DNA from 2 places in the Fictibacillus sp. S7 genome. Region 2 is predicted to be linked to the other one. Evidence: a T-box and tRNA genes for the amino acid it is inferred to sense, from the RefSeq annotation. Region 2 holds a T-box; the other holds one or more tRNA genes.
What was found. The T-box of region 2 lies ahead of leuS (leucine--tRNA ligase). A T-box ahead of a tRNA ligase gene usually reads a tRNA of that ligase, here a tRNA-Leu.
Positions count from the first base shown of each region.

Region 1 (15,611 bases), 1.6 Mb from region 2:
AGTGCGGTCAATGACACTCAGCATAATTCTCGCCTCGCGTTCCGATATGATCTGTTCATCCAGCAGCCGCAGCACCACATTTTCGGCATTCCCCTGTGAAATGCGGTCATTGATCAAAAGCAGCAGCTGGTCAATCAGGTGGACGTAATTTTCTGTTTTGACCTTAATAATGCGGATATATCCCCCGCCCCCCCGTTTGCTTTCCACAACAAATCCTTTTTCTACGGTGAATCGTGTATTAATAACATAGTTGATCTGGGAAGGGACACACTGGAATTTTTCAGCAATATCCGTCCGTTTGATTTCAATAAATTTATCATTCGAACCTGCAAGGACCTGCTTCAAATATTCTTCAATAATGTCTGAGATATTTCTCAACCTGCTACCCTCCCCTCTGACTTTGACTATCTTTGACTATATGTATATATTATAGTCCGTTTCCCAGGTTTTATGCAACTAATGAATACTTTCTGACTCATAGGGGAACAAGGTATTTCTCTCACAGTATTACCCGATATTTTTCCTGTTAATCGTTCCTTTTTGAAGGATTAAAAAAAGAAGCCCCTCAAAAATACCGCCGGGACTTCTACTGAAACAACCTATTGCTTGGAAAAGATTTTTTTGCCTGGTCCATCGCCATCTATTGCCTATCGCCGAATAATCAAGCCACGGCTGATCGGGAATCACATAAACATGTTTGTTTTTTACTGCTTTTAACCCTTTCCAGATCGCAGAGTTTTCCATCTGCTTAAAGGCGGTTTTGATTGATCGGTTTTTGATTGATCGTCCTGATTCACTACGACAAAAATTGCATCTGCCTAAAAACAGGCAGCACCTCCTGGGAGATTACTTGATATGGCTGGCATCCACTTTTTTAACCCCATTTGCAGGAGTAAGCCCTAAATCATCAAATAAAAAGGGGCCCATGGGACGAGCGGTGCCAAATACACGCAGCTCTTTGGCGGTTACACGAATCGCCATTGCCCTGCTGTTTTTTCCAAGTTCTTGTTTGATTAAGCCTTTTACTTCTTTTGTTTCCTTCTCGTAATCTTCGACAAATTCATTAGCCTGTTTTTCACGATTAACAAGTTTCCCTATTTTTTTCAAATGGTCTCTCCATGTCCCTTCATCAAGGTTAAAAACATGAACAGGCGCAATTTTTTTTGAATTTGTCAAGTTCTTTTCCACCATATTCTTCGTCCATATAAACAGCGGAGCGCTTTAAAGCAAGCAGGGCTTTCATATCAGGATTAGCTGCAGGCCCAAGTTTTTTGTATTTTTCAACTCGTCTTTCACGTGAGGAAGAAAATCCTTTAAACTGTAAGTCTAAGCGGAGACATCCCCCCGGGGGACATCGAACCAAGCGCAATAAATAACATGCTCAGAACCGCCCCAAGAAACGAAAAGAGCATCAGGAGCGAATACGGTAGATGAGGGAAAAAGGCAAAACAGAGTGCGACGACCAGCATGGAGCCTCCGTTTATTCCTAAAATACCTGCATCCGCCAAAGGGTTCCGGGCAATCCCCTGCATACGTGTTCCTGCTACCGCAAATGCAGCTCCTACAATCGCAGCCCCAATCACCCGCGGAAGCCGCAGCTCACGAATGATCTGTTGCGAAGTAATCGCAGGATCGTAATGAATTTTTGGGACCAGTCAGGAGCTTTTTGGGGCAAGATTTTGTTTTTTTGAAAAGAAAAAGGACTAATTGAGGGGTTTTTTGTGCGGGCAAAGCTGGAACTCAGGAGGGTTCGAGGATTTGAGGCTCTGCTGATCCCCTGGTGGCTAGGATACTTGCGGTTCGACACGATTTACTTGCATATCACGTCATTTTCATCTTTCGACAAAACAAAAAAGCACCGCTGATTTCTCAACAGTGCTTAATTTTTGCCCGGCAACGTCCTACTCTAACAGGGGGAAGCCCCCAACTACCATCGGCGCTGAAGAGCTTAACTTCCGTGTTCGGTATGGGAACGGGGGTGACCTCTTCGCTATTGCCACCAGCCATCTATCGATTTGTGATCACCGGCGATTTTCTTCGTCAGCTTCACTCCTCCTCTTCCTCATATACGGTAAAGTACACTCCGGAGAGTCGTCGTTTTGCTTCCTCGAATCTCTTGTCGCTGACAAATGGTTTGTTTTTGAGGCATATTCCCTCAAAACTAGATAACTTCATCCAAACTTACTGATTTAATTAAGGATAAGCCCTCGACCGATTAGTATCTGTCAGCTCCACGTGTCACTACGCTTCCACACCAGACCTATCAACCTCATCATCTCTAAGGGGGCTTACTCACTTGACGTGATGGGAAATCTCATCTTGAGGGGGGCTTCATGCTTAGATGCTTTCAGCACTTATCCCGTCCACACGTAGCTACCCAGCTATGCCCCTGGCGGAACAACTGGTACACCAGCGGTGTGTCCATCCCGGTCCTCTCGTACTAAGGACAGCTCCTCTCAAGTTTCCTGCGCCCGCGACGGATAGGGACCGAACTGTCTCACGACGTTCTGAACCCAGCTCGCGTACCGCTTTAATGGGCGAACAGCCCAACCCTTGGGACCTACTTCAGCCGCAGGATGCGATGAGCCGACATCGAGGTGCCAAACCTCCCCGTCGATGTGGACTCTTGGAGACGATAAGCCTGTTATCCCCGGGGTAGCTTTTATCCGTTGAGCGATGGCCCTTCCATGCGGAACCACCGGATCACTAAGCCCGACTTTCGTCCCTGCTCGACTTGTAGGTCTCGCAGTCAAGCTCCCTTGTGCCTTTACACTCTGCGAATGATTTCCAACCATTCTGAGGGAACCTTTGGGCGCCTCCGTTACGATTTAGGAGGCGATCGCCCCAGTCAAACTGCCCACCTGACACTGTCTCCGAACCGGATCACGGTTCCAGGTTAGAATTTCAATACAGTCAGGGGAGTATCCCACCGACGCCTCCATCGAAGCTGGCGCTCCGACTTCTCAGGCTCCGACCTATCCTGTACAAACTGTACCAAAATCCAATATCAAGCTGCAGTAAAGCTCCATGGGGTCTTTCCGTCCTGTCGCGGGTAATCTGCATCTTCACAGGTACTATAATTTCACCGGGTCTCTCGTTGAGACAGTATCCAAATCGTTACACCTTTCGTGCGGGTCGGAACGTACCCGACAAGGAAGTTCGCTACCTTGGGACCGTTATAGTTACGGCCGCCGTTTACTGGGGCTTCAATTCAGAGCTTCTCCCCTAAGGGATAACCCCTCCTCTTAACCTTCCAGCACCGGGCAGGTGTCAGCCCCTATACCTCTCCTTGCGGCTTCGCAGAGACCTGTGTTTTTGCTAAACAGTCGCTTGGATCTATTCACTGCGGCTCTCTCGGGCGATAAACCCTACCAGAGCACCCCTTCTCCCGCAGTTACGGGGTCATTTTGCCGAGTTCCTTAACGAGAGTTCTCCCGATCATCTTAGGATTCTCTCCTCGCCTACCTGTGTCGGTTAGCGGTACGGGCACCTCTTTCCTCACTAGAGGCTTTTCTTGGCAGTGTAGGATCAGGGACTTCGGTACTGTAATTTCCCTCGCCGTCACAGCTCAGCCTTCACGATTGCGGGATTTGCCTCACAATCAGCCTAACTGCTTAGACGCGCATTTCCATTCGCGCGCTCTCCCTACCTTCCTGCGTCCCCCCGTCGTTCAAACGGAAAGGAGGCGGTACAGGAATTTCAACCTGTTGGCCATCGCCTACGCCTTTCGGCCTCGGCTTAGGTCCCGACTAACCCTGAGCGGACGAGCCTTCCTCAGGCAACCTTAGGCTTTCGATGGACAAGATTCTCACTTGTCTTTCGCTACTCATACCGGCATTCTCACTTCAAAGCGCTCCACCAGTCCTTCCGGTCTGACTTCACCGCACTTCGAACGCTCCCCTACCACTGTACCTGATGGTACAATCCATAGCTTCGGTGATACGTTTAGCCCCGGTACATTTTCGGCGCAGAGTCACTCGACCAGTGAGCTATTACGCACTCTTTAAATGGTGGCTGCTTCTAAGCCAACATCCTGGTTGTCTCGGCAACTCCACATCCTTTCCCACTTAACGTATACTTTGGGACCTTAGCTGATGGTCTGGGCTGTTTCCCTCTTGACTACGGATCTTATCACTCGCAGTCTGACTCCCGCGGATAAGTCTCTGGCATACGGAGTTTGACTGAATTCGGTAACCCTGTGGGGGCCCCTAGTCTAATCAGTGCTCTACCTCCAGGACTCTAGCCGCGAGGCTAGCCCTAAAGCTATTTCGGGGAGAACCAGCTATCTCCGTGTTCGATTGGCATTTCACCCCTACCCACGCCTCATCCCCGCACTTTTCAACGTGCGTGGGTTCGGGCCTCCATTCAGTGTTACCTGAACTTCACCCTGGACATGGGTAGATCACACGGTTTCGGGTCTACGACAACGTACTATGGCGCCCTATTCAGACTCGCTTTCGCTGCGGCTCCGCCTTCTCGGCTTAACCTTGCACGTTATCGTAACTCGCCGGTTCATTCTACAAAGGGCACGCTGTCACCCGTTAATGGGCTCCAACTACTTGTAGGCACACGGTTTCAGGATCTCTTTCACTCCCTTTCCGGGGTGCTTTTCACCTTTCCCTCTCGGTACTGGTTCACTATCGGTCACTAGGGAGTATTTAGCCTTGGGAGATGGTCCTCCCGGATTCCGACGGGGTTTCACGTGTCCCGCCGTACTCAGGATCCACTCAGGAGGGAACGAAGTTTCAACTACAGGGCTGTTACCTTCTTTGGCCGGCCTTTCCAGACCGCTTCATCTACCCCGTTCCTTTGTAACTCCATGTAGAGTGTCCTACAACCCCAGAGGGCAAGCCCTCTGGTTTGGGCTGTTTCCGTTTCGCTCGCCGCTACTCAGGAAATCGCACTTGCTTTCTCTTCCTCCGGGTACTTAGATGTTTCAGTTCCCCGGGTCTGCCTTCTCATATCCTATGTATTCAGATATGGATACCATCCCATTACGGATGGTGGGTTCCCCCATTCGGAAATCCCCGGATCAACGCTTACTTACAGCTCCCCGAGGCATATCGGTGTTCGTCCCGTCCTTCTTCGGCTCCTAGTGCCAAGGCATCCACCGTGCGCCCTTTCTAGCTTAACCTTTAAACACGATCGTAAGATCGTAAAAAAATCACTAAATCAGCGCACAACTAATGAATTAGTTGGCTTGTTTGGATGTTTCGTTATCTAGTTTTCAAGGAACATGGCCACATCAAATGTGTAACCTTTATGAATTGAAAGAAACGATGTTCTTTCAAAACCAAACAAAAGCTCAGAGTAAGATTCATGAGGCACCTGAGTGCTCATGTCTCCATAGAAAGGAGGTGATCCAGCCGCACCTTCCGATACGGCTACCTTGTTACGACTTCACCCCAATCATCTGTCCCACCTTCGGCGGCTGGCTCCAAAAGGTTACCCCACCGACTTCGGGTGTTACAAACTCTCGTGGTGTGACGGGCGGTGTGTACAAGGCCCGGGAACGTATTCACCGCGGCATGCTGATCCGCGATTACTAGCAATTCCGGCTTCATGTAGGCGAGTTGCAGCCTACAATCCGAACTGAGAGTGGCTTTTTGGGATTGGCTCGGCCTCGCGGCTTCGCAACCCTTTGTACCACCCATTGTAGCACGTGTGTAGCCCAGGTCATAAGGGGCATGATGATTTGACGTCATCCCCACCTTCCTCCGGTTTGTCACCGGCAGTCACCTTAGAGTGCCCAACTGAATGCTGGCAACTAAGGTCAAGGGTTGCGCTCGTTGCGGGACTTAACCCAACATCTCACGACACGAGCTGACGACAACCATGCACCACCTGTCACTCTGTCCCCCGAAGGGGAAAGCTTGATCTCTCAAGTGGTCAGAGGATGTCAAGACCTGGTAAGGTTCTTCGCGTTGCTTCGAATTAAACCACATGCTCCACTGCTTGTGCGGGCCCCCGTCAATTCCTTTGAGTTTCAGCCTTGCGGCCGTACTCCCCAGGCGGAGTGCTTAATGTGTTAACGTCAGCACTGAGGGTGGAACCCCCCAACACCTAGCACTCATCGTTTACGGCGTGGACTACCAGGGTATCTAATCCTGTTTGCTCCCCACGCTTTCGCGCCTCAGCGTCAGTTACAGGCCAAAAAGCCGCCTTCGCCACTGGTGTTCCTCCACATCTCTACGCATTTCACCGCTACACGTGGAATTCCACTTTTCTCTCCTGCACTCAAGTCTCCCAGTTTCCAATGACCCTCCACGGTTGAGCCGTGGGCTTTCACATCAGACTTAAGAAACCGCCTGCGCGCGCTTTACGCCCAATAATTCCGGATAACGCTTGCCACCTACGTATTACCGCGGCTGCTGGCACGTAGTTAGCCGTGGCTTTCTGGTCAGGTACCGTCAAGGTACCGGCAGTTACTCCGGTACTTGTTCTTCTCTGACAACAGAGCTTTACGACCCGAAGGCCTTCATCGCTCACGCGGCGTTGCTCGGTCAGACTTTCGTCCATTGCCGAAGATTCCCTACTGCTGCCTCCCGTAGGAGTCTGGGCCGTGTCTCAGTCCCAGTGTGGCCGATCACCCTCTCAGGTCGGCTACGCATCGTCGCCTTGGTGAGCCGTTACCTCACCAACTAGCTAATGCGCCGCGGGCCCATCTGTAAGCGTCAGCCGAAACCGACTTTCAAAAAAGAAGCAGGCGCTTCTCGTTATCATCCGGTATTAGCTCCGGTTTCCCGGAGTTATCCCCGTCTTACAGGCAGGTTACCCACGTGTTACTCACCCGTCCGCCGCTAAATCAGAGGAGCAAGCTCCTCGTCATTCGCTCGACTTGCATGTATTAGGCACGCCGCCAGCGTTCATCCTGAGCCAGGATCAAACTCTCCAATAAAGTGTTTGATATAGCTCTTAATGTTTAAAAATAAGAAATTGATGGGATTGTAAAATCCCTGACTTACTCTGGCTTTTGTTTGGTTTTCAAAGAACATCAATGCTGCTTTAAAAACAGCAACTTTTATATTATACCGACTAAAAAAGAAAATGTCAACAGCATTTTCTAATGGTGGAGCCTAGCGGGATCGAACCGCTGACCTCCTGCGTGCAAGGCAGGCGCTCTCCCAGCTGAGCTAAGGCCCCAAAGTGAAGATGGTCGGGAAGACAGGATTTGAACCTGCGACCCCCTGGTCCCAAACCAGGTGCTCTACCAAGCTGAGCCACTTCCCGTTATGGCGCGCCCTGAGAGATTCGAACTCCCGACCTTTTGATTCGTAGTCAAACACTCTATCCAGCTGAGCTAAGGGCGCATAAAAAAACATTCTATTGGTGCCGAGGGCCGGACTCGAACCGGCACGGTAGTCACCTACCGCAGGATTTTAAGTCCTGTGTGTCTGCCAATTCCACCACCCCGGCAGGCAGAAAAAAATGGAGCGGAAGACGGGATTCGAACCCGCGACCCCAACCTTGGCAAGGTTGTATTCTACCACTGAACTACTTCCGCATCCGTATGGTGCGGGTGAAGGGACTCGAACCCCCACGTCATAAGACACTAGATCCTAAGTCTAGCGCGTCTGCCAATTCCGCCACACCCGCAATATACAATTATAAAACTGGTGAGCCATGAAGGACTCGAACCTTCGACCCTCTGATTAAAAGTCAGATGCTCTACCAACTGAGCTAATGGCTCTCTTTAAGTGGTGCCGGCTAGAGGACTTGAACCCCCAACCTACTGATTACAAGTCAGTTGCTCTACCAATTGAGCTAAACCGGCGAAATAATGGTGGAGGATGACGGGTTCGAACCGCCGACCCCCTGCTTGTAAGGCAGGTGCTCTCCCAGCTGAGCTAATCCTCCATTATGTATGCCCGGCAACGTCCTACTCTAACAGGGGGAAGCCCCCAACTACCATCGGCGCTGAAGAGCTTAACTTCCGTGTTCGGTATGGGAACGGGTGTGACCTCTTCGCTATTGCCACCAGACATCTATCGATTTGTGATCAACGGCGATTTTCTTCGTCAGCTTCACTCCTCCTCTTCCTCATGTACGGTAAAGTACACTCCGGAGAGTCGTCGTTTTGCTTCCTCGAATCTCTTGTCGCTGACAAATCTTTTGTTTTTGAGGCATATTCCCTCAAAACTAGATAACTTCATCCAAACTTACTGATTTAATTAAGGATAAGCCCTCGACCGATTAGTATCTGTCAGCTCCACGTGTCACCACGCTTCCACACCAGACCTATCAACCTCATCATCTCTAAGGGGTCTTACTCACTTGACGTGATGGGAAATCTCATCTTGAGGGGGGCTTCATGCTTAGATGCTTTCAGCACTTATCCCGTCCACACGTAGCTACCCAGCTATGCCCCTGGCGGAACAACTGGTACACCAGCGGTGTGTCCATCCCGGTCCTCTCGTACTAAGGACAGCTCCTCTCAAATTTCCTGCGCCCGCGACGGATAGGGACCGAACTGTCTCACGACGTTCTGAACCCAGCTCGCGTACCGCTTTAATGGGCGAACAGCCCAACCCTTGGGACCTACTTCAGCCCCAGGATGCGATGAGCCGACATCGAGGTGCCAAACCTCCCCGTCGATGTGGACTCTTGGGGGAGATAAGCCTGTTATCCCCAGGGTAGCTTTTATCCGTTGAGCGATGGCCCTTCCATGCGGAACCACCGGATCACTAAGCCCGACTTTCGTCCCTGCTCGACTTGTAGGTCTCGCAGTCAAGCTCCCTTGTGCCTTTACACTCTGCGAATGATTTCCAACCATTCTGAGGGAACCTTTGGGCGCCTCCGTTACGATTTAGGAGGCGACCGCCCCAGTCAAACTGCCCACCTGACACTGTCTCCGAACCGGATCACGGTTCCAGGTTAGAATTTCAATACAGTCAGGGTAGTATCCCACCGACGCCTCCATCGAAGCTGGCGCTCCGACTTCTCAGGCTCCTACCTATCCTGTACAAACTGTACCAAAATCCAATATCAAGCTGCAGTAAAGCTCCATGGGGTCTTTCCGTCCTGTCGCGGGTAACCTGCATCTTCACAGGTACTATAATTTCACCGGGTCTCTCGTTGAGACAGTATCCAAATCGTTACACCTTTCGTGCGGGTCGGAACTTACCCGACAAGGAATTTCGCTACCTTAGGACCGTTATAGTTACGGCCGCCGTTTACTGGGGCTTCAATTCAGAGCTTCTCCCCTAAGGGATAACCCCTCCTCTTAACCTTCCAGCACCGGGCAGGTGTCAGCCCCTATACTTCGCCTTGCGGCTTCGCAGAGACCTGTGTTTTTGCTAAACAGTCGCTTGGATCTATTCACTGCGGCTCTCTCGGGCGATAAACCCTACCAGAGCACCCCTTCTCCCGAAGTTACGGGGTCATTTTGCCGAGTTCCTTAACGAGAGTTCTCCCGATCATCTTAGGATTCTCTCCTCGCCTACCTGTGTCGGTTTGCGGTACGGGCACCTCTTTCCTCACTAGAGGCTTTTCTTGGCAGTGTAGGATCAGGGACTTCGGTACTGTAATTTCCCTCGCCGTCACAGCTCAGCCTTCACGATTGCGGGATTTGCCTCACAATCAGCCTAACTGCTTAGACGCGCATTTCCATTCGCGCGCTCTCCCTACCTTCCTGCGTCCCCCCGTCGTTCAAACGGAAAGGAGGTGGTACAGGAATTTCAACCTGTTGGCCATCGCCTACGCCTTTCGGCCTCGGCTTAGGTCCCGACTAACCCTGAGCGGACGAGCCTTCCTCAGGAAACCTTAGGCTTTCGATGGACAAGATTCTCACTTGTCTTTCGCTACTCATACCGGCATTCTCACTTCAAAGCGCTCCACCAGTCCTTCCGGTCTGACTTCACCGCACTTCGAACGCTCCCCTACCACTGTACCTGATGGTACAATCCATAGCTTCGGTGATACGTTTAGCCCCGGTACATTTTCGGCGCAGAGTCACTCGACCAGTGAGCTATTACGCACTCTTTAAATGGTGGCTGCTTCTAAGCCAACATCCTGGTTGTCTGGGCAACTCCACATCCTTTCCCACTTAACGTATACTTTGGGACCTTAGCTGATGGTCTGGGCTGTTTCCCTCTTGACTACGGATCTTATCACTCGCAGTCTGACTCCCGCGGATAAGTCTCTGGCATTCGGAGTTTGACTGAATTCGGTAACCCTGTGGGGGCCCCTAGTCCAATCAGTGCTCTACCTCCAGGACTCTAGCCGCGAGGCTAGCCCTAAAGCTATTTCGGGGAGAACCAGCTATCTCCGTGTTCGATTGGCATTTCACCCCTACCCACACCTCATCCCCGCACTTTTCAACGTGCGTGGGTTCGGGCCTCCATTCAGTGTTACCTGAACTTCACCCTGGACATGGGTAGATCACACGGTTTCGGGTCTACGACAACGTACTATGGCGCCCTATTCAGACTCGCTTTCGCTGCGGCTCCGCCTTCTCGGCTTAACCTTGCACGTTATCGTAACTCGCCGGTTCATTCTACAAAAGGCACGCTGTCACCCGTTAATGGGCTCCAACTACTTGTAGGCACACGGTTTCAGGATCTCTTTCACTCCCCTTCCGGGGTGCTTTTCACCTTTCCCTCACGGTACTGGTTCACTATCGGTCACTAGGGAGTATTTAGCCTTGGGAGATGGTCCTCCCGGATTCCGACGGGGTTTCACGTGTCCCGCCGTACTCAGGATCCACTCAGGAGGGAACGAAGTTTCAACTACAGGGCTGTTACCTTCTTTGGCCGGCCTTTCCAGACCGCTTCATCTACCCCGTTCCTTTGTAACTCCATGTAGAGTGTCCTACAACCCCAGAGGGCAAGCCCTCTGGTTTGGGCTGTTTCCGTTTCGCTCGCCGCTACTCAGGAAATCGCATTTGCTTTCTCTTCCTCCGGGTACTTAGATGTTTCAGTTCCCCGGGTCTGCCTTCTCATATCCTATGTATTCAGATATGGATACCATCCCATTACGGATGGTGGGTTCCCCCATTCGGAAATCCCCGGATCAACGCTTACTTACAGCTCCCCGAGGCATATCGGTGTTCGTCCCGTCCTTCTTCGGCTCCTAGTGCCAAGGCATCCACCGTGCGCCCTTTCTAGCTTAACCTTTAAACACGATCGTAAGATCGTAAAAAAATCACTAAATCAGCGCACAACTAATGAATTAGTTGGCTTGTTTGGATGTTTCGTTATCTAGTTTTCAAGGAACATGGCCACATCAAATGTGTAACCTTTATGAATTGAAAGAAACGATGTTCTTTCAAAACCAAACAAAAGCTCAGAGTAAGATTCATGAGGCACCTGAGTGCTCATGTCTCCATAGAAAGGAGGTGATCCAGCCGCACCTTCCGATACGGCTACCTTGTTACGACTTCACCCCAATCATCTGTCCCACCTTCGGCGGCTGGCTCCAAAAGGTTACCCCACCGACTTCGGGTGTTACAAACTCTCGTGGTGTGACGGGCGGTGTGTACAAGGCCCGGGAACGTATTCACCGCGGCATGCTGATCCGCGATTACTAGCAATTCCGGCTTCATGTAGGCGAGTTGCAGCCTACAATCCGAACTGAGAGTGGCTTTTTGGGATTGGCTCGGCCTCGCGGCTTCGCAACCCTTTGTACCACCCATTGTAGCACGTGTGTAGCCCAGGTCATAAGGGGCATGATGATTTGACGTCATCCCCACCTTCCTCCGGTTTGTCACCGGCAGTCACCTTAGAGTGCCCAACTGAATGCTGGCAACTAAGGTCAAGGGTTGCGCTCGTTGCGGGACTTAACCCAACATCTCACGACACGAGCTGACGACAACCATGCACCACCTGTCACTCTGTCCCCCGAAGGGGAAAGCTTGATCTCTCAAGTGGTCAGAGGATGTCAAGACCTGGTAAGGTTCTTCGCGTTGCTTCGAATTAAACCACATGCTCCACTGCTTGTGCGGGCCCCCGTCAATTCCTTTGAGTTTCAGCCTTGCGGCCGTACTCCCCAGGCGGAGTGCTTAATGTGTTAACGTCAGCACTGAGGGTGGAACCCCCCAACACCTAGCACTCATCGTTTACGGCGTGGACTACCAGGGTATCTAATCCTGTTTGCTCCCCACGCTTTCGCGCCTCAGCGTCAGTTACAGGCCAAAAAGCCGCCTTCGCCACTGGTGTTCCTCCACATCTCTACGCATTTCACCGCTACACGTGGAATTCCACTTTTCTCTCCTGCACTCAAGTCTCCCAGTTTCCAATGACCCTCCACGGTTGAGCCGTGGGCTTTCACATCAGACTTAAGAAACCGCCTGCGCGCGCTTTACGCCCAATAATTCCGGATAACGCTTGCCACCTACGTATTACCGCGGCTGCTGGCACGTAGTTAGCCGTGGCTTTCTGGTCAGGTACCGTCAAGGTACCGGCAGTTACTCCGGTACTTGTTCTTCTCTGACAACAGAGCTTTACGACCCGAAGGCCTTCATCGCTCACGCGGCGTTGCTCGGTCAGACTTTCGTCCATTGCCGAAGATTCCCTACTGCTGCCTCCCGTAGGAGTCTGGGCCGTGTCTCAGTCCCAGTGTGGCCGATCACCCTCTCAGGTCGGCTACGCATCGTCGCCTTGGTGAGCCGTTACCTCACCAACTAGCTAATGCGCCGCGGGCCCATCTGTAAGCGTCAGCCGAAACCGACTTTCAAAAAAGAAGCAGGCGCTTCTCGTTATCATCCGGTATTAGCTCCGGTTTCCCGGAGTTATCCCCGTCTTACAGGCAGGTTACCCACGTGTTACTCACCCGTCCGCCGCTAAATCAGAGGAGCAAGCTCCTCGTCATTCGCTCGACTTGCATGTATTAGGCACGCCGCCAGCGTTCATCCTGAGCCAGGATCAAACTCTCCAATAAAGTGTTTGATATAGCTCTTAATGTTTAAAAATAAGAAATTGATGGGATTGTAAAATCCCTGACTTACTCTGGCTTTTGTTTGGTTTTCAAAGAACATTTTGCCGAACAACTTCATTGTTAAAGCCGCTCGCCGTCGCTCATTGGCGACTTTATTATCATATCATGTCGTTCTAGGCTTGTCAACAATCTTTTTTAAAAGTTTTTTAAATCATTTTGTTGATGCTTTTTAGTAAAACGCCTCAGCGACGAATACTAATATACCACCTATTTAATTCACTTGCAATACCTTTTTAGAAAAAAGTTTGATTTTCTTTATAAATAAAGAAAAACAGCCCGCAAGTCCTTGCAGGCTGTTCTGATCCCGTCGTGTTTTTACTTTTCACTATGGCGCATTTGCGGGAATAACAGTACATCACGGATGGATGGTGAATCGGTCAAAAGCATGATTAGACGGTCGATCCCGATCCCGAGACCCCCGGTAGGAGGCATACCATACTCAAGTGCTTCTACAAAATCTTCATCCATCATATGGGCTTCGTCATTTCCTGCCGCCCGCTCTTGGAGCTGTGCCTCAAAACGTTCTCTTTGATCGATTGGATCATTCAGCTCAGAGAAGGCATTAGCATGCTCACGGCCAACGATAAACAGTTCAAATCGGTCAGTGAACCGCTCATCCTGAGGGTTTTTCTTGGCAAGCGGCGAGATTTCTACAGGATGTCCGTAGACAAAGGTAGGCTGAATCAACGTTTCTTCAACAAAGTGTTCAAAGAACTCGTTGACAATGTGCCCGTAGGACATATTTTCTGTTACAGGAACCTTGTGCTCTTTTGCAAGAGCAAGAGCTTCTTCCCTGCTCATCTGAGGCCAGAAATCGACGCCTGTCGCTTCTTTAACCGCATCAACCATATGGATTCTTTTCCAGCGTGGTTCAAGGTTTACTTCATGCTCGCCGTATTTTACGGTTGTGCTTCCGTGAACATCCTTTGCAATGTGTGCGATCAGATTTTCTGTAAGCTCCATGATGTCGTGATAATCCGCATACGCTTCATATAGCTCGATCATTGTAAATTCAGGGTTATGGCGTGTAGATACACCCTCATTGCGGAATACACGGCCAATTTCATAAACCTTTTCCAGGCCACCCACAATGAGCCGCTTCAAGTGAAGCTCAATAGCAATACGCATATAAAGTTCCATATCAAGCGCGTTGTGGTGGGTAATGAACGGACGTGCCGAAGCTCCGCCCGGGATTGAGTGCATGGTTGGAGTCTCCACTTCCAAATAGCCATGGTCATCCAGGTAGCGTCTCATGGAACGAATAATCTTACTTCGGGCAATAAAGGTATCCTTTACTTCAGGATTCATGATCAAGTCAACGTAACGCTGTCGGTATCGCTGCTCGACGTCCTTCAGGCCATGGAATTTGTCAGGAAGCGGACGAAGCGACTTTGTAAGAAGCTGAAAATCTTTTGCTTTTACGGAAAGCTCGCCTACTTTGGTTTTAAAAACAGTACCTGTAATCCCGACAATGTCCCCGATATCAATGGTATTGAACAGTTCATACTGTTCTTCCCCAACCGCATCGGTTCTTACGTAGATTTGGATTTGTCCTGTAAGGTCCTGAACGTGAGCAAAACCTGCTTTTCCTTTTCCGCGCTTGGTCATGATGCGTCCGGCGATTGTCACTTCAATACTTTTCTCATCCAATTCTTCTTTTGAGAGCTCCTGGTACTGCTCGAGTATGTCCTTGGCACTATGCGTACGGACATACTTTGTACCAAATGGATCTTTACCGCTTTCGCGGAGGTTGTTCATTTTTTCTCTGCGTACCCGCAGCAAATCATTTAATTCTATATCCTGGCTCATGGAATTCTCCTATCTTTTGCAGTTTTGTATATTAATGATTTCATATGATATTTGTCCCCCGGGAAGGGAGATATAGATTTTTGAGTTCAGCGGTTTGCCAAGAACAGCCTTGGCTACCGGAGAATCGGAGGCAATCTTGAATTCCCTCGGATCAGCCTCAAAAGGATGTACTATTGTATAGGTCATTTCGTCCTGAAATTCGAGTTCAAGCAATGTAATAGTGGAACCGACTTCAGCGGTATGGCCGGGCTCTTTCTGGTTTGAAAGAATTCGGGCATGAAGAAGCACATGCTCGAGCTGTTTGATTCTCTTATCCAAAAATTGTCCTTTTTCCTCCACTGTGCAGGCTTCCTTTTCGTCGATCAAGCTTTTCAGCTCATGTTTAAGCCTCCTGGTGCCTTCATTCGTAAGCAAAACCGTTTCTTGGGTCATTTGCTTCTCCTCCATATCATTAATAAATAATATCTTGTGAAAACACCAGGGAGCAGGATTTAGATAATATAAGTGCAACAAAAGCCAGAAATAGTTCTGGCTGGTGTTATTTCCTATCAGGGTTGAATGATCAGCTTACTTTGTCAGCCGGTTTTGCTTCTACTTCTTCAATATAATCATAAAGAAGCTTGCGCATTTCTTCCCTTGTTGTTTTTATATTCACTTCGTTACGGACAGAGCCGGTTTTTGGAAGTCCTTTAAGATACCATGCAGTATGCTTGCGCATTTCGCGAACCGCCACATACTCCCCTTTAAGGTCAATCAGGCGGTCCATGTGCAGCATGCAGATGTCGATTTTTTCTCTTGGCGTCGGCTCTTGAGGAATCTCTCCTGTTTCCAGGAACTTGATGGTACGGTACAGCATCCATGGATTACCG
Region 1 covers NZ_QJKL01000001.1:3,026,990-3,042,600, forward strand. Annotated here, with positions in the region: gene DMO16_RS15740 (CtsR family transcriptional regulator) at 1-378, opposite strand, end outside; partial or broken gene DMO16_RS15745 (ABC transporter substrate-binding protein) at 587-1,317, opposite strand; partial or broken gene DMO16_RS15750 (iron chelate uptake ABC transporter family permease subunit) at 1,317-1,637, opposite strand; rRNA gene rrf (5S ribosomal RNA) at 1,889-2,004, opposite strand; rRNA gene DMO16_RS15760 (23S ribosomal RNA) at 2,196-5,134, opposite strand; rRNA gene DMO16_RS15765 (16S ribosomal RNA) at 5,351-6,898, opposite strand; tRNA gene DMO16_RS15770 (tRNA-Ala) at 7,068-7,143, opposite strand; tRNA gene DMO16_RS15775 (tRNA-Pro) at 7,154-7,230, opposite strand; tRNA gene DMO16_RS15780 (tRNA-Arg) at 7,234-7,310, opposite strand; tRNA gene DMO16_RS15785 (tRNA-Leu) at 7,328-7,416, opposite strand; tRNA gene DMO16_RS15790 (tRNA-Gly) at 7,430-7,504, opposite strand; tRNA gene DMO16_RS15795 (tRNA-Leu) at 7,512-7,596, opposite strand; tRNA gene DMO16_RS15800 (tRNA-Lys) at 7,615-7,690, opposite strand; tRNA gene DMO16_RS15805 (tRNA-Thr) at 7,699-7,774, opposite strand; tRNA gene DMO16_RS15810 (tRNA-Val) at 7,782-7,857, opposite strand; rRNA gene rrf (5S ribosomal RNA) at 7,867-7,982, opposite strand; rRNA gene DMO16_RS15820 (23S ribosomal RNA) at 8,174-11,112, opposite strand; rRNA gene DMO16_RS15825 (16S ribosomal RNA) at 11,329-12,876, opposite strand; gene lysS (lysine--tRNA ligase) at 13,249-14,742, opposite strand; gene DMO16_RS15835 (GreA/GreB family elongation factor) at 14,752-15,174, opposite strand; gene dusB (tRNA dihydrouridine synthase DusB) at 15,305-15,611, opposite strand, start outside.
Region 1: it has a tRNA-Leu gene. The T-box ahead of leuS (leucine--tRNA ligase) is inferred to sense a tRNA for this amino acid. The anticodon was not compared.

Region 2 (15,611 bases):
AAGTATATTTTCCTATATAATTTCAAAATTTTGCTTTATAATTATGAAACGCGGGTATTTTAGTACTATAGGAGGAGATTATGTGATGAAGCGGAAAATTGGCCTGCTGGCTACTGCCAGAAAAAAACTGCACCATCCCGCAACTGCGATCGAATTATACATAAGCCCACTGTTTGTAAAATCGGTTCACTATGCCAAGGAACATTACGATGCGTTTTATTTTTACAGTGCAAAAGAAGGGTTTCTCACTCAGGATGAGCGGATTGAGCCCTATAATGTTTCCATCAAAAATTTTTCATCGAAGGAAAAGCAGGAATGGGCAAGAAAGGTCATTGATGAACTGCTCACGCATGAAAAACCGGAAGAAACCACGGTTTTCCTCCATGGTGGCTGGGTATATCGGGAACATCTCCAGCCTGCACTCACCCGTGCGGGATACCATTTTGAGGTTCCACTGCAAGGATACAGCATTGGCAACCAGTTAAAGTGGTATGATGAACAAAACGAAGCTTCAAAGTGAATCCGGCGTTTTACACGCGATTTGCCAAGCCATCATTGCAGAAAGAAGGTCCTTTCAAAGGACCTTCTTTTTATGTGGCTTTTTGATTTTTTCGTTTCAGGAACTTGAACCTCTGGCCAAGCACAAGGCCAATCAGCCCCGAACGGTAAGAGAGGATGAAATAAACAAGTCCTCCCGAAATAATGCCTGCAGTGAGCACCACTACGCCTCTTGCTTTTGTATACACGCCATCAAAAGAGTGTTCGATCGGCGCTTTTACGAGGTAAACGACAAGGGCCATTGCCAAACCAAAAGCAAGGATCAAGATGGAACGGCGAATGACCCACTTATATGAAAATTCACCGTATTTCTTAATAACATACAGGTTGATTAAAATCGAAACCGTATAGCCAATATTAGTGGCAATGATGGAGCCAATCCCCTGCCACAAAAGAACGAGGGGAATGTTCAATGACAACTTAAACAGTATTCCTACAAGCATGCTGAAAAGCGCAAATTTTTGGCGGTTAAGCCCCTGCATAATGGCTGCTGTTACAGTGAACATGGCAAACCAGATGCCAGACAAGGAATACCACTCGAGAATCTGTCCTCCCAGCTTGATGTCCCCCAGGGTAAAGAGCGTTCCATACGCCGGATAAGCTAAAACCGAAAGCCCGATGGCCGCCGGCACCGTCAGGAACAAGGTAATTTGGAAGGACTGGGTGATCTGTTTGTTCAAGCTTTCTCTGTCATCTTCAGTATAAGACTTCGTGATCACCGGGATCAGCGTCAGCGCAAAGGCGGTGGCAAGCGACACCGGAATCATGACAAGCTGGTGGGAAGTCTGGGTTACCATCGCAAACACGGCTTCTGCTTTTTTTAAGCTGTACCCCGCATTTTGCAATGTACTGACCACGGTAAACTGATCAATATTTTTATAAAGCGGAATGGCAAGTCCAACCGCTACAAATGGAACGGCATACGAGACGATTTCCTTATAGATCGCAGGCAGCGACACCGTGGACTCCACCTTTGATTCTGAATACAGTTTTTTCAGATACGGCCGTCTGCGGTTCCAGTACCAGAGCAGAACAAGCAAACCGCCGACTGCACCGACAGTTGCCGCAAACGTAGCCAGTCCGACAGCGGTCGTTAAATCACCATGCATCACTTTAATGACAATATAGCTGGCGATCAAAATGAACAAAATACGGACAATCTGTTCAATGACCTGCGAAACCGCCGTAGGTCCCATGGATTGAAATCCTTGAAAATATCCCCTGATCAAACTCATGGAAGGAACAAAGATCAAGGCGGTACTTACCATTCGGATGACAAACGTGATATCCTCGACCGAATTTCCGACACCGTCATGTTTTCCCAGGATATTTGAAGCCAGGCCGGGAGCCATTAAGTACAGAATAAGAAAAGCGATACAGCCGGTGGCCGTCATAATCCAAAGTCCCGATTTTAATAATCTTCTTCCGGTTTCATAGTCACCGAGCGTATTGTACTTCGATACGAACTTTGAAACCGCCAGCGGAACTCCCATCGTTGCGATGCTTAATAGCACCGTATAGGGATTATAGGCATACCCATACAACGCAAGCCCCTTCGTGCCGACAAGCGCATTGAAAGGGATAATGTATAGCATTCCGATAAACTTTGAAAAAAATGTTGCTGCTGTTAAAATTAACGTTCCTCGCAATAACCGAGACATGAATCCATCTCCTACTATTAAATGCTGCAACCAGGCAATTTTTATGTGTTCTCTTAAAACAACATTAGTATTGTAACACAAGCAATCAAATGAAACAGAATTTTTAATTTGATAAAATCTGTGGTATCTTTTTGTTTATATCAAATGATCGTGTTTTGAAGACCTGGCTGAAAAGCCAGGCAGAAAAGGAAGCAGGTGCAAAAATGAAATATGATGTGGTTGTCATCGGCGGAGGGCCTTCAGGACTTATGGCCTCAGTCGCAGCAGCATCAAAGGGCAGAAAAGTGCTGCTCATCGATAAAGGGGACAAGCTTGGCAGAAAGCTGGCCATTTCAGGCGGAGGACGGTGCAACGTCACCAACAGGCTGCCCATTGATGAAATCATTAAACACATTCCCGGAAACGGGCGTTTTTTATACAGTGCGTTTTCCATCTTTAATAACGAGAATATCATTTCTTTTTTTGAGGGACTGGGCATTGCGTTAAAAGAAGAAGACAATGGAAGAATGTTTCCTGTCAGCAATAAGGCCGGCGATGTGGTTGCGGCATTGTTACAGAGAATTGAATCCCTCGGTGTGAAAATCTGGACCAACTCTCCCGTCGAAACCATTAACTATACCGAAGAGGCGGTAAAAGAAATCGTTTTGAAAAACGGCACCATCATTCCCGCCAAGTCAGTGATCATTGCCGTCGGAGGAAAATCGGTACCGCATACAGGATCAACCGGAGATGGCTATGCCTGGGCAAAAAAAGCGGGCCACACCATCACCGAACTTTATCCGACTGAGGTTCCCATCACGTCTTCTGAACCTTTTATTAAATCAAAAACTTTGCAGGGCCTTTCACTGCGCCAGGCGGAGCTGTCTGTCTGGAATCCAAAGGGCAAGCTGATCAAATCCCATAAAGGGGATATGATCTTTACCCACTTTGGCATTTCAGGACCCGCTGTTCTCAGGTCCAGCCAATATGTAGTAAAAGCTCTCAAAAAATTTAATACGAAAACCATTTCGATGAGTGTTGATGCCTTTCCTGACCTAAACGAGGAAAAACTGTTTCAACAAGTAAACAACCTATTGAAAAATGATCCGAAAAAGGCCATAAAGAATGTCTTAAAAGGGTTGGTTCCCGAACGGTATCTTTTGTTTTTGCTGGAAAAAGCAGAAATACCGCTTGAGATAACGGGTGAGAATCTGAACAAGCAAAGTCTTCGCAAATTCACTTCACTCCTTAAACGTTTTCCATTGGAAGTAAACGGAACACTCTCCATTGAAAAAGCCTTTGTTACTGGCGGAGGCGTATCGATTAAGGAAATCGAGCCAAAAAGTATGGCTTCCAAAAAGAAAAAGGGATTGTATTTCTGTGGAGAAGTACTCGACCTTCACGGGTATACCGGGGGATTCAATATTACTGTTGCTTTTGTTACCGGGCACCTGGCGGGAACGAACGCCGCCGTGTTATAAAATCAGTAAGGCTGAGAGGAAAGTGAAAACAATTGCCTCTCAGCCTTTTTGTTTACTCGCTATAGATTACCAGGATGGAATAGGAGTATATGGTCGGTTCCTCTTCTGTTCTCAGACTGTCACTGATAGAAACCTGGTACTTAACATCTTTGATTTTGGATTCAGGAATATTCTCCAGAAAAGCATTAACCGCTTCTTCCAGGTCTTCTTCATGTTCTTCATCAAATAATTTGATCTTTAACATACCCCACCTCCTGTCTAAGTAATTCCCTCCCGGTTTCGTCGAATCCTTTGTAAAAATCCCACTAGTTTTGCAGTTTAAAACAATCCATAAAAAAACCCGGCTGCGCATTTTGACAGCCGGGTCTTAATTTATTCGGAATCTCTTTCATAAGCCAGCATGCCGCCGACCATGTTTTTTACTTTATATCCATGATCCTGAAGGAAGTAAGATACGTTCTCACTTCGACTCCCGGAACGGCAGATAATAATATGCTCTTCGTCCTGATTTATCTCATCCAATCGATCAGGTATCTCCATCATCTTGATGTGTTTCGCTTCAGGAATCTTTCCCGCAGCGATTTCCGCATCCTCGCGAACATCAATGAGGGAGATGGCCTCACCCTTTTTCAGCTTAGCTTTCACCTCTTCAGGAGTAATCGTTTCAATATGCTCTGTCAATTCATTTCACCTCTTTGCGGATTAATTGGCAACGATATTCACGAGCTTGCCTGGAACTGCAATGACTTTGCGGACTGTTTTCCCTTCAATGCTGCTTTGAACCGCGTCACTGTCCATTGCTGCCTGCTCCATGTCTTCCCGTGTAATGTCAGCTGGTACGCTGAGCTTAGCTTTTACTTTACCGTTGATCTGTACTACAATCTCGACCTCTTTATCCACCAATTTGGCTTCATCCCATACCGGCCAAGCTTCATAGGCAATCGTTCCGCTGTGGCCAAGCTTTTCCCAAAGCTCTTCCGTGATGTGTGGAGCAATTGGAGAAAGAAGCTTCACAAAGCCTTCCATCGCGTACTTCGGAAGAACCTTTTGCTTGTTGGCTTCGTTCACGAACACCATCAATTGAGAAATACCAGTGTTAAACCGAAGTCCCTCAAAGTCCTCCGTTATTTTTTTCACGGTCTGATGATAAACCCGCTCAAAGGTATCTGTTCCCTGCTCATCTGTGATTACAGGATTAAGCTCTCCGTTATCTGCGACAAACAGGCGCCACACACGGTCAAGGAAACGGCGGGATCCGTCAAGCCCCGTCGTGCTCCATGCGATAGAGGCATCGAGCGGTCCCATGAACATCTCGTACATACGGAGAGTATCTGCACCGTGCGAAGCTACGATTTCATCCGGGTTTACCACATTGCCTTTGGATTTGCTCATTTTTTCATTGTTCTCGCCAAGAATCATTCCCTGGTTGAACAACCGCTGAAACGGCTCTTTTGTCGAAACAATGCCAAGATCATAAAGCACCTTATGCCAAAAACGGGCATAGAGCAAGTGAAGAACCGCATGTTCTGCACCGCCGATATAAATATCAACCGGCAGCCAGTGCTGAATTTTCTTAGGATCGGCAATCATTTCGCTGTTTTTTGGATCGATGTACCGTAAATAGTACCAGCAGCTTCCTGCCCATTGCGGCATTGTATTGGTTTCGCGGCGTCCTTTTTTGCCGGTTTCGGGATCCACTACATTCAACCATTCTGATACGTTCGCGAGCGGGGATTCTCCTGTACCTGATGGCTTGATTTCTTCCACCACAGGCAGTTGCAAAGGAAGTTCTTCTTCAGGAACGTGAGTCATTGTTCCGTCTTCCCACAGAATGATCGGGATCGGCTCACCCCAATAGCGCTGACGGGAGAACAGCCAGTCACGCAAACGGTACGTGATTTTCTTTTCGCCGTTTTTATTTTCTTCGAGCCAGCTGTTGATTTTATTGATGGCTTCCTCTTTATCAAGGCCGTCCAGGAAGTCGGAATTCACATGCTTTCCGTCGCCGGCATAAGCTTCTTTGCTCACATCTCCGCCTTCTACAACCTCGATGATCGGCAATTCAAATTTCATCGCAAATTCATGATCGCGCTCGTCATGTCCCGGTACGGCCATAATGGCACCCGTGCCATAAGTCGCCAGCACATAGTCGGCGATCCAGATTGGCACTCGCTTGCCATTAACCGGATTGACCGCATAAGCACCAGTAAAGACACCTGTTTTTTCCTTGGAAAGCTCGGTGCGTTCAAGGTCAGACTTAGTAGCCACTTCATTTTTGTATTGCTCGACAGCCTGCTTTTGGGCTTCTGTAGTAATCTCATTGACATATGCATGCTCAGGAGCAAGCACAAGATAGGTCGCTCCGAACAGGGTGTCCGGACGTGTTGTAAACACGGTTACTTGCTTGTCATATCCGTCAATGTCAAAATGAACTTCAGCACCTTCCGAACGGCCGATCCAGTTGCGCTGCATTTCTTTCAGACTTTCCGGCCAATCCAGCTCTTCCAAATCTTCAAGAAGGCGATCTGCATAGGCTGTAATCTTCAGCATCCACTGTCTCATCGGTTTCCTGACAACCGGATGGCCTCCGCGTTCACTTTTTCCATCGATGACTTCTTCGTTCGCAAGGACTGTCCCCAGCGCCTCACACCAGTTCACAGGTACTTCGTCAACATACGCCAATCCTTTTTTATACAGCTGGATAAAAATCCATTGGGTCCACTTGTAATACTCCGGATCAGTCGTGTTGACTTCACGGTCCCAGTCATAGGAGAAGCCCAGTTCTTTGATCTGTCTGCGGAAGGTATTTATGTTCTTTTCGGTGAACTCAGCCGGATCATTTCCTGTATCAAGTGCATACTGCTCGGCCGGCAATCCGAATGCGTCCCACCCCATAGGGTGCAGTACATTGTAATCCTGCATACGCTTCATGCGTGAAAGGATGTCAGTGGCTGTATAGCCTTCCGGATGGCCAACGTGAAGTCCGGCACCGGACGGATAAGGAAACATATCCAGGGCATAAAATTTCTTTTTTGAGTAATCCTCTTCGGTCTTAAATGTTTTTTTGTTTTCCCAATATTTCTGCCATTTCGGCTCGATCTTTCGATGATCGTAATGCATACTGTCTTTTCCTCCCTGTTACTATCATTCACCCTTTAAAGTAATAAAGACAAAATAAAAAACCTTCCGCCCCTAAAACACATTCAGGGACGAAAGGTTGTGTATACTTATTAACCTGCCGCGGTACCACCCACATTAGCGTGCAAACGTGCCACGCTCTCTCATTGGACCCTTAACGCGGGTTGCACGACAGAAGCTACAAATGTTCACTTCCGCAACTACAAGGCGAGTTCAAAAAGGTTTGGGGTTGACTTGCACCATCCGTCAACTCTCTGCTTCCTTCTGCTTTTTTACTAGTCCTTATCATCGTAATTTACCATATTTAACTTGTATTTTATGAATACCAAAGCAAATTGTCAAGTGTAGCTTAGCCCTATTTTCCTAGTTATATACCAGATTCAAAGAAAGGACGAATCCAGTTATCCACCGTATTGGCGACAGCAGGCACGATGGTATTGAAAATCGGATAGATGGTGTAACGGTCGAGCGGTGTTAAAACGAGAACCAGGAAAATGATGACCCCAAAATGCTCATATTTCATCATTTTCGCCCGGACTCTATCCGGTGCAAGGTCCTCGAGAACGCGATAGCCGTCAAGCGGCGGAACCGGAAGCAAGTTAAATACAAACAGCAAGACATTTAAATAGACAAGCATGTTGATCAGCCGGTCGATAAAATCAATTCCCTTTTCCGACACACCATCCACGACACCCGTTGTAAAAAGTGAATAAAAAACAATGATGCCAATAACAGCGATCAATATATTGCTCAGCGGCCCGGCAATCGAAACAAGAATGCCATATAAGTGAGGGCGCTTGAAGTTCCGGCGGTCAACCGGAACAGGCCTCGCCCATCCAAAGCCGGCAATCAGCAAGAGAATGGTGCCGATGGGATCAAGATGGGCAATCGGCGAAAGGGTAAGCCGGCCCTGGTTCTTTGCTGTCGGATCACCGCATAGATAAGCGGTAAATGCGTGGGCAAATTCATGAATGGTAAATGCAATAACCAATGAAATGATGACAAACGGCAGTTCCTGAAAATTAAAAGCCATGAAATTTTCCATTCAACTCTCCTTATTTCAAACGATCTTTTTCTGCGAAAGCTCGAGGACAGCAATCTTTCTGTCGTACAATTGCGTAAGTGCCATGCTAATAAGAAAAACACTAACAGAACAAGGGCAAGAAGGGTGATCGAACTCCGGCAAGAATGGCCCGGTAACCACCAAGCCTGTCAAACAACAGGCCGCCAGCCAGATTGCCCAGCACCACGGCGCCCGAATTGATCATGAGCACAATTCCCGCAGCAGTCAGCGACTTTCCGAGATGCCATGTATGTAAATCGTATTCACCTGCCACAAAAAAGTTGATCCTGTTCATTCAGGACCATGCCGATAATCAGCAGCCAAAGGACTTTGGCATACCTTGCCCCCCATTTCAGCAAAAGAATACCCCTAAGTATTGTAGTGCTTTTTCTGCGTGCTGACAATTGTAAACCTGCCTCCTCCTCCCCTCTCACCGAATGTTGGAGAATGGACTCTCCCATGCTAAAATGGCATATAGTGCGATAGTGAGCATTTTCGTTAAGTTAAGGAGTGAATCTAATTGCCAGACCTAAGCGTTCCCGCCCATTTTGGCGACAAGCGTTTTTATACATGGAATACCCATCTACGAAACCGTTTTGATGAAAAAATTATCAAAGTCCCTCTTGATGGCGGCTTTGACTGTCCAAATCGTGACGGAAAAGCAGCATACGGCGGCTGTACCTTCTGCTCGCAGAGCGGATCCGGGGATTTTGCCGGGGACCGTCGTGATGATTTGATCACCCAGTTTCATACGGTAAAAGAACGTATGCACCGAAAATGGAAAAAAGGGAAATACCTTGGCTATTTTCAGGCTTTTTCCAATACTTATGCCCCCGTGGAAAAACTGCGGGAAATGTTTGAACCCATCCTGGAGCAAAAGGATGTCGTCGGACTGGCCATTGCCACCCGTCCCGACTGTTTGCCTGACGATGTGGTTGAATATCTTGCCGAACTCAATGAACGAACCTACCTGTGGGTCGAGCTGGGTCTTCAAACGGTCCATGAACGGACTGCCCTTCTCATCAACCGTGCCCACGACTACCCAACCTATGTAGAAGGTGTGCAAAAGCTCCGTCAACATAATATTCGGGTGTGCTCCCATATTATTAACGGACTTCCACTGGAAACGCCAGAAATGATGATGGAAACGGCAAGAGAAGTAGCCAAGCTGGATGTACAGGGCATCAAGATCCATTTGCTTCACCTGTTAAAAAAAACGCCGATGGTCAAGCAATACGATAAGGGAATGCTTCAGTTTCTCGACTTTGATACCTACGTTAATCTCGTATGTGACCAGCTTGAGATTCTCCCCCCCGAAATGATGATACACCGCCTTACGGGTGATGGGCCCCCTGAATTAATGATTGGCCCGATGTGGAGCATGAATAAATGGAAAGTCCTGAACGCGATCGAAAGCGAACTTGAACGAAGAAACAGTTACCAGGGAAAATATTATTCTGAAGAAACGGTGAGGCCGCTATGAATCTACAAGGAATATTGCCATTTGCAAGAACATTGCTCGAAGCCGCTGCGTCAGATGGAAGTGCTGTTATCGATGCCACATGCGGAAACGGGAATGATACGCTTTATCTTTCCCGATTGGTCGGTAAGAGAGGCCGTGTGTTTGGATTTGACATTCAGGAACTGGCGATTCAAAACACCACCCGCCGTCTGTTGGAAGAACAGGCATTTGACAATGTAACCCTTTTTCACGCCGGCCACCATACGATGACATCTGCCATTCCGGCGGAATACCACGGGTCGATTAAAGCTGCTATCTTTAATCTCGGCTATTTGCCCGGTGGAAATAAAGAGATTGTTACACAAAGCGATTCCACAATAGAGGCACTGGAACAGCTTTATGAGCTGCTTGCTCCCGGGGGAATCGCCGTACTGGTCATCTACCACGGCCATGAACAAGGAAAGAAAGAACGGGATGCTGTTTTAGAGTATGCCAGTCAGTTGGATCAGCAAAAAGCCCATGTCCTGCAATATGGATTTATTAATCAAAAAAACAATCCTCCTTTTATTGTGGCGATTGAAAAAAGATAAAGAGCGGAAACTGCATGTGCAGTATCCGCTCTTTTTATACAGAAGGCTTGAGTCGCTGCATCAATCTTCGGTTCATATAAAAGAAATAGGTTATTCCTCCGCCCATCTTCATGATCTTGCCGGCCGCCTTCTTTATCCCAGGGTGGCGGTCAACCTTCTGATCGGCAAGATAGATACCAAGCAGTCCTCTGTTGATGAGTTTGTGAAATTTGCTGTCCGGCAGCCGCTGAATGCTGTGGTCGGCCTGTTCAACAAAATGGCCAAACCGCTCCAGAAGCTGATTTCCGTTTTCATAATACGAGCAAAAATTGAGGTCGCCCCCCTCTTCATCTTCCTGCTGATCCACAAAATAATCGAGCAGAATATGCAAACCTTGAACCCAGGGAAAGTAGCCGTTTTTAATGACCTGAACCTGTTCAGCAGTCAAACTTTCCTGCGAAGCGTAGGAGACGAGGCAAAAAATACCTAGAGTCGAGCCTGTACAGGCCGAGAATTCGTACCAGCTCATGGCAGGCAGCGAATCCTTGTGGCTGCGGTACCAGGCCTGCAGCCTCGGTACCCGTTCCTCAATCATCACATGCTTATGTATTTGCAAATCACAATAATAATGTGCGAGATCAAGCAGTGAATCCGCGATGGAAGAATAATGCGGAATTTCCGAAAGAATGCGCTGGCACGTTTGTACCAGGCTCCAAAGGTAATCCCCATCATTTTGGTCTTCTCTCATACGATAGTAATTTTTCCTTTCAGCCCCCGGTGTCAGCGCATGAATCATTGATTCATGCAGCGCTTCAAAATCCTTGGGATCAAGTGAAGTGCTTCGGTCACAGAGATTATCCAAATAGTCGCTGATTGTCTGATAGGCTACCACAAATTCAATAACCTTTTGCCGCTGTTCACCTGCCAGAAGAGCCAGTATGGCTCCTCCCTGGCAATGGAATTCCTTTGTATCAATGCTCATCAGAGCCTGTTTTCTAAGTTCGTCATTGGGGATGGTCTCTGCCTTTTCCCGCCATTTCTCTAAAAAAAGTGCTACATCGGGCAGAACATTGCGATAGATGCGATACATTAATGCCCAAGGTTGATTCGGTACACTCATTTCAATTTTCCACCCCTTGCAATCATCCAAAATCAAAAATAAAGATTTAAATACGATTTCATAAATTTAAAAACATCATCCCGTTCCGGCTCGTTCAGCACTTCATGATACAAGCCCGGGTATTCTTTATACATTTTATCATGGAGTTCAAGCCGGTTAAACCAGCTGCGGACCGCACGTTTATCCACAATCCGGTCGTCTCCTCCCTGTATGACCAAAAGCGGCACGTTCGGAAAGCGGTCCGTCTCCTGATGAGCCTTTTTCATGGCGCTTACAAGCTCACGGTACCATCTTACCGACACCTTCTCCACCAGCAGCGGATCAGAAGCATCCCGCCGAAGAACCTGTTCATTTCTTGTTTTGTTGACAGGATCCAGATTGGCAGAAAATTTGATGGAAGGAGCCACTGTGTTCAGGACCCTGGAAAGTGTTTCAATTCCCTTCTTTGGTGGACTCGCAAGCCCCAGGCATGGTGATGAAAGAATGATGCCTTTTAAGGTAAAGTTCCTCTCCGTTGCCGCACGGATAGCGGCAAGTCCTCCCATGCTGTGGCCAAAAAGGAATACAGGAAGGGAATACAGCTCAGCTTCTGTAATCCATTCTTCTATCGTGAGAATATATTCATCAAAAGAATCAATGTGCCCGCGGCGGCGGGTGGTCGTTCCCTGTCCGGGAAGGTCTCCCATTAAGACATGAAAGCCTGCGGCGTTAAACTGCTGAATCAGCCATTCATAGCGGCCGTGATATTCCCCCGCGCCATGGACTATGATAACGGCACCTTTTACTACATCCTTAGTTTCCCACTTCCACATAACAGCATCCCCTTCTCGAAATAATTATCCTTTGATAGAATAGAATGAAAAGCTAAAAACAGTTTAAAAACCCGATTTTATTTGAAAACAGGATGTGATACGTTTGATTTACCCTTACAATGGAAAAAATCCAGTCATTGCAAAAAGCGCCTATATTGCAGATTATGTAACCATTACCGGCGATGTGACCATCGGAGAAAACAGTTCCATCTGGTTTAACACTGTCATACGCGGAGATGTTTCCCCCACGATTATCGGCAATGGCGTAAATGTTCAGGATAACTCGGTTCTTCACCAAAGCCCCAACCGCCCCCTGATCCTTGAAGATGGAGTGACGGTTGGACACAGTGTTATTTTACATAGCAGTCTCATCCGGAAAAATGCGCTGATCGGAATGGGCTCACTGGTCCTTGATGGTGCTGAAATTGGCGAAGGCGCATTTATCGGAGCCGGCAGCCTCGTTCCCCCAGGAAAAAAGATACCGCCAAATTCCCTGGCGTTTGGCCGTCCAGCCAAAGTGATTCGGGAATTAAATGCTGACGACATCGCCGATATGAACCGCATTCGCCGTGAATATCAGGAAAAAGGGCAGTATTACAAGTCGCTTTCCGAATCCGATTGACGATCGCCGTTAAACTCGATTAAGTTGCCGTCCGGATCACATACATATACCTGGTGCCATGGAGTCTTATTCTCGGGTTTATTATGATATGGCACCTTGAAGTGATCCAGTTTTTTCAATAACCCCGGAATATCGGTCACCCGTATGGCAAAATGGCCATCCCTGCTATCCAGGTCATCCGTTCCTCTTAATGCTTTTCCCTGCGGGTTTACGATCAAATGAAGCTGAGTTGCGCCAAAATTGTACCATACGCCCGGAAAACCAAACTGCGGGCGCTCTTTGTCTGCTTTGAACCCCAATATGCCTTCATAAAAATACAACGCTTTCTTCAAATCAGTTACCACTAGTGAAACGTGATGGATTCCTTCGTACATGGCTTCCCCTTCCATTCATCCCAAAATTTTTTCCGTACATATTGCATGTTCTGGATAAATCATACCACAAGATGATTTCCTATTTAAATGGATAAACCCCAGAAGCCGCGTTTACCTTAAAGTCATATTTCCTACTCTTGTTCAATAAAGTAGTAAGAGCCCTTTTTTTGGAGGTGAAATTATTGAAACCGATAAAATCCTATACCCCTTACCACAGTCCGTTTGACCCTTGTCCTCCCATCGGCAAAAAGTACTACCGCACTCCACCGCAACTGTATATGACGTTCCAGCCGCCGAACCTGCCGCAGTTTTCCCCAAGGGAAGCATTACAGAAAGGAACCCTTTGGCCGGCGTTCTACGATTATTATGAAAACCCTTATGATCGGAGGAGTTAATGCATATGGAAAATAGCCTTCCTGCCGACTATTACAGACTCCTGGAAGAATTGCAGGCTGTGGATTTTGTTCTGGTAGAATTAACGCTGTACCTTGATACCCATCCAAATGACACCGCAAGCATTAATCAGTTTAATCATTATGCACGGGAGCGAAAAAAACTGAAAAAAGCCATTGAATCCCAATATGGTCCCATGCAGCAGTACGGAAACAGCTATTCAGGTACACCATGGGACTGGAACAAAGGGCCTTGGCCGTGGCAAGTGTAAATGTAATTTTATTGGAGGGTGACCATGTGGATTTATGAAAAAAAACTTCAGTACCCGGTTAGAGTCAGCACCTGTAATCCGAGACTCGCTAAATTTTTGATTGAACAATACGGCGGAGCCGATGGAGAGCTTGCGGCGGCTCTGCGTTACTTGAATCAGCGGTACAGCATTCCCGATAAGGTCATCGGGCTGTTGACCGATATAGGCACAGAAGAATTTGCTCACCTTGAAATGATTGCCACAATGGTTGTAAAACTTACCAAAGACGCCACGCCTCAACAGATGCGTGACGCCGGACTGGATGCCCATTATGCGAACCATGACAGTGCTCTTTTTTATCATAATGCAGCAGGTGTTCCATGGACCGCCTCTTACATTCAGGCCAAAGGAGATCCGATTGCAGACCTTTATGAAGACATAGCAGCTGAAGAAAAGGCACGCGCCACCTATCAGTGGCTGATTGACATGTCGGACGATCCGGATCTCAATGACGGTCTCCGTTTCTTGAGGGAACGTGAAATTATCCATTCCATGAGGTTCCGGGAGGCTGTGGAAATTCTGAAAGAAGAACGCGACCGAAAAACCGTTTTTTGACAGTCTTTCTTAAAACCGCTGATTCATCAGTGGTTTTTTATTTTTACAAACTCTTCATACTTCCTTAAAATCGGGACAAACATCCACTTGTATGCTTAAGGAGAAATCAGCATTAAGACAGGAGGATGTTTATGGCGAGAGTGACCGGGTGGATTTATGAAAAAGAATGCAGGTTATTCAAATGGGTAAACAGCAGGCTGCAGCATCGTTTGTTGGACAAGTACTTTAACGCCATTACCCACTTTGGAGGTGCAACTGCCACGATCATTACCACTCTTCTCGTACTGCTCTTTGCACCTGATAATGCAAGAATATTTGCTGCCGCAGGTTTCCTGTCTCTCGTACTCAGCCATATCCCTGTGGCCATCTCCAAGAAATGCTATCCCCGCAAGCGCCCATACCTCATGATACCGGGTACAAAAACCTTCAGTCATCCGCTGAAAGACCATTCCTTTCCGTCCGGGCATACAACAGCGGTCTTCTCCGTCATTATCCCGTTGTCCCTGATCCACCCCGGTCTGCTCTGGATTCTTGTTCCGCTGGGCTTCTCTGTCGGAATCTCCCGGATGTACCTTGGCTTGCATTATCCCACAGATGTCCTCGCAGGCATGATGCTGGGAATCAGTTCAGGAATCTTTTCCGTTTTCTTGGTTAATTCTTATCTCGTTACCAACCATTTATAATGTTCAGGAGGGGTTACATGAAAAAAGCGCTACAGGAACACGATTTGATGATTGTAAAAGAAATAAATCCCACTTTCCAGTCAGGATTCAATCTGCCAACAATCCTCAAATTTCCTGTATTCATAAAATCCCTGGAGCATAAGCCTCCTGATCTGCCGCTCAAAAAATAAAGCCGGCCCTTCCAGTGGGAATCCCAATGGAAGACCGGCTTTTTTATTATGCGTTTGCTTGTTCTTTAAGTGCTTCTGCTTTATCTGTTTTTTCCCAAGGAAGCTCAACGTCTGTACGGCCGAAATGTCCATAAGCAGCTGTCTGCTTGTAAATCGGACGGCGAAGATCGAGCATTTTGATGATTCCTGCCGGGCGAAGGTCAAAGTTCTTGCGCACAAGATCAACCAATACCTCTTCAGAAACTTTTCCTGTTTCAAACGTGTTTACAGCAATGGATACAGGCTGAGCTACACCAATAGCGTAGGCAAGCTGAACTTCAACTTTGTCAGCAAGACCGGATGCAACAATGTTTTTCGCAACATAACGTGCTGCATATGCTGCAGAACGGTCTACTTTGGTCGCGTCTTTCCCGGAGAATGCTCCGCCACCGTGACGGGCATATCCGCCATACGTATCAACAATAATCTTACGGCCAGTCAAACCGGCGTCCCCTTGTGGTCCGCCAATTACAAAACGGCCTGTCGGGTTGATGAAGTACTTTGTATTTTCGTCAATCAATTCTGCAGGTACAACAGGCTTGATTACTTGTTCTTTAATATCCGCCTGAATTTGTTCAAGTGAAATTTCAGGGTGATGCTGAGTTGAAATGACAATCGTATC
Region 2 covers NZ_QJKL01000001.1:4,631,102-4,646,712, reverse strand. Annotated here, with positions in the region: gene DMO16_RS23605 (DUF6884 domain-containing protein) at 86-520, shown strand; gene DMO16_RS23600 (putative polysaccharide biosynthesis protein) at 591-2,219, opposite strand; gene DMO16_RS23595 (NAD(P)/FAD-dependent oxidoreductase) at 2,423-3,679, shown strand; gene DMO16_RS23590 (sporulation protein Cse60) at 3,732-3,923, opposite strand; gene DMO16_RS23585 (rhodanese-like domain-containing protein) at 4,052-4,360, opposite strand; gene leuS (leucine--tRNA ligase) at 4,382-6,799, opposite strand; T-box leader at 6,882-7,115, opposite strand; gene DMO16_RS23575 (site-2 protease family protein) at 7,185-7,862, opposite strand; partial or broken gene DMO16_RS23570 (MFS transporter) at 7,955-8,185, opposite strand; gene DMO16_RS23565 (TIGR01212 family radical SAM protein) at 8,401-9,363, shown strand; gene DMO16_RS23560 (tRNA (mnm(5)s(2)U34)-methyltransferase) at 9,360-9,932, shown strand; gene DMO16_RS23555 (tetraprenyl-beta-curcumene synthase family protein) at 9,967-11,031, opposite strand; gene DMO16_RS23550 (alpha/beta hydrolase) at 11,064-11,843, opposite strand; gene DMO16_RS23545 (gamma carbonic anhydrase family protein) at 11,947-12,465, shown strand; gene DMO16_RS23540 (VOC family protein) at 12,438-12,839, opposite strand; gene DMO16_RS23535 (spore coat associated protein CotJA) at 13,022-13,234, shown strand; gene DMO16_RS23530 (spore coat protein CotJB) at 13,240-13,503, shown strand; gene DMO16_RS23525 (manganese catalase family protein) at 13,528-14,097, shown strand; gene DMO16_RS23520 (phosphatase PAP2 family protein) at 14,229-14,780, shown strand; gene DMO16_RS24515 (hypothetical protein) at 14,798-14,950, shown strand; gene metK (methionine adenosyltransferase) at 14,997-15,611, opposite strand, start outside.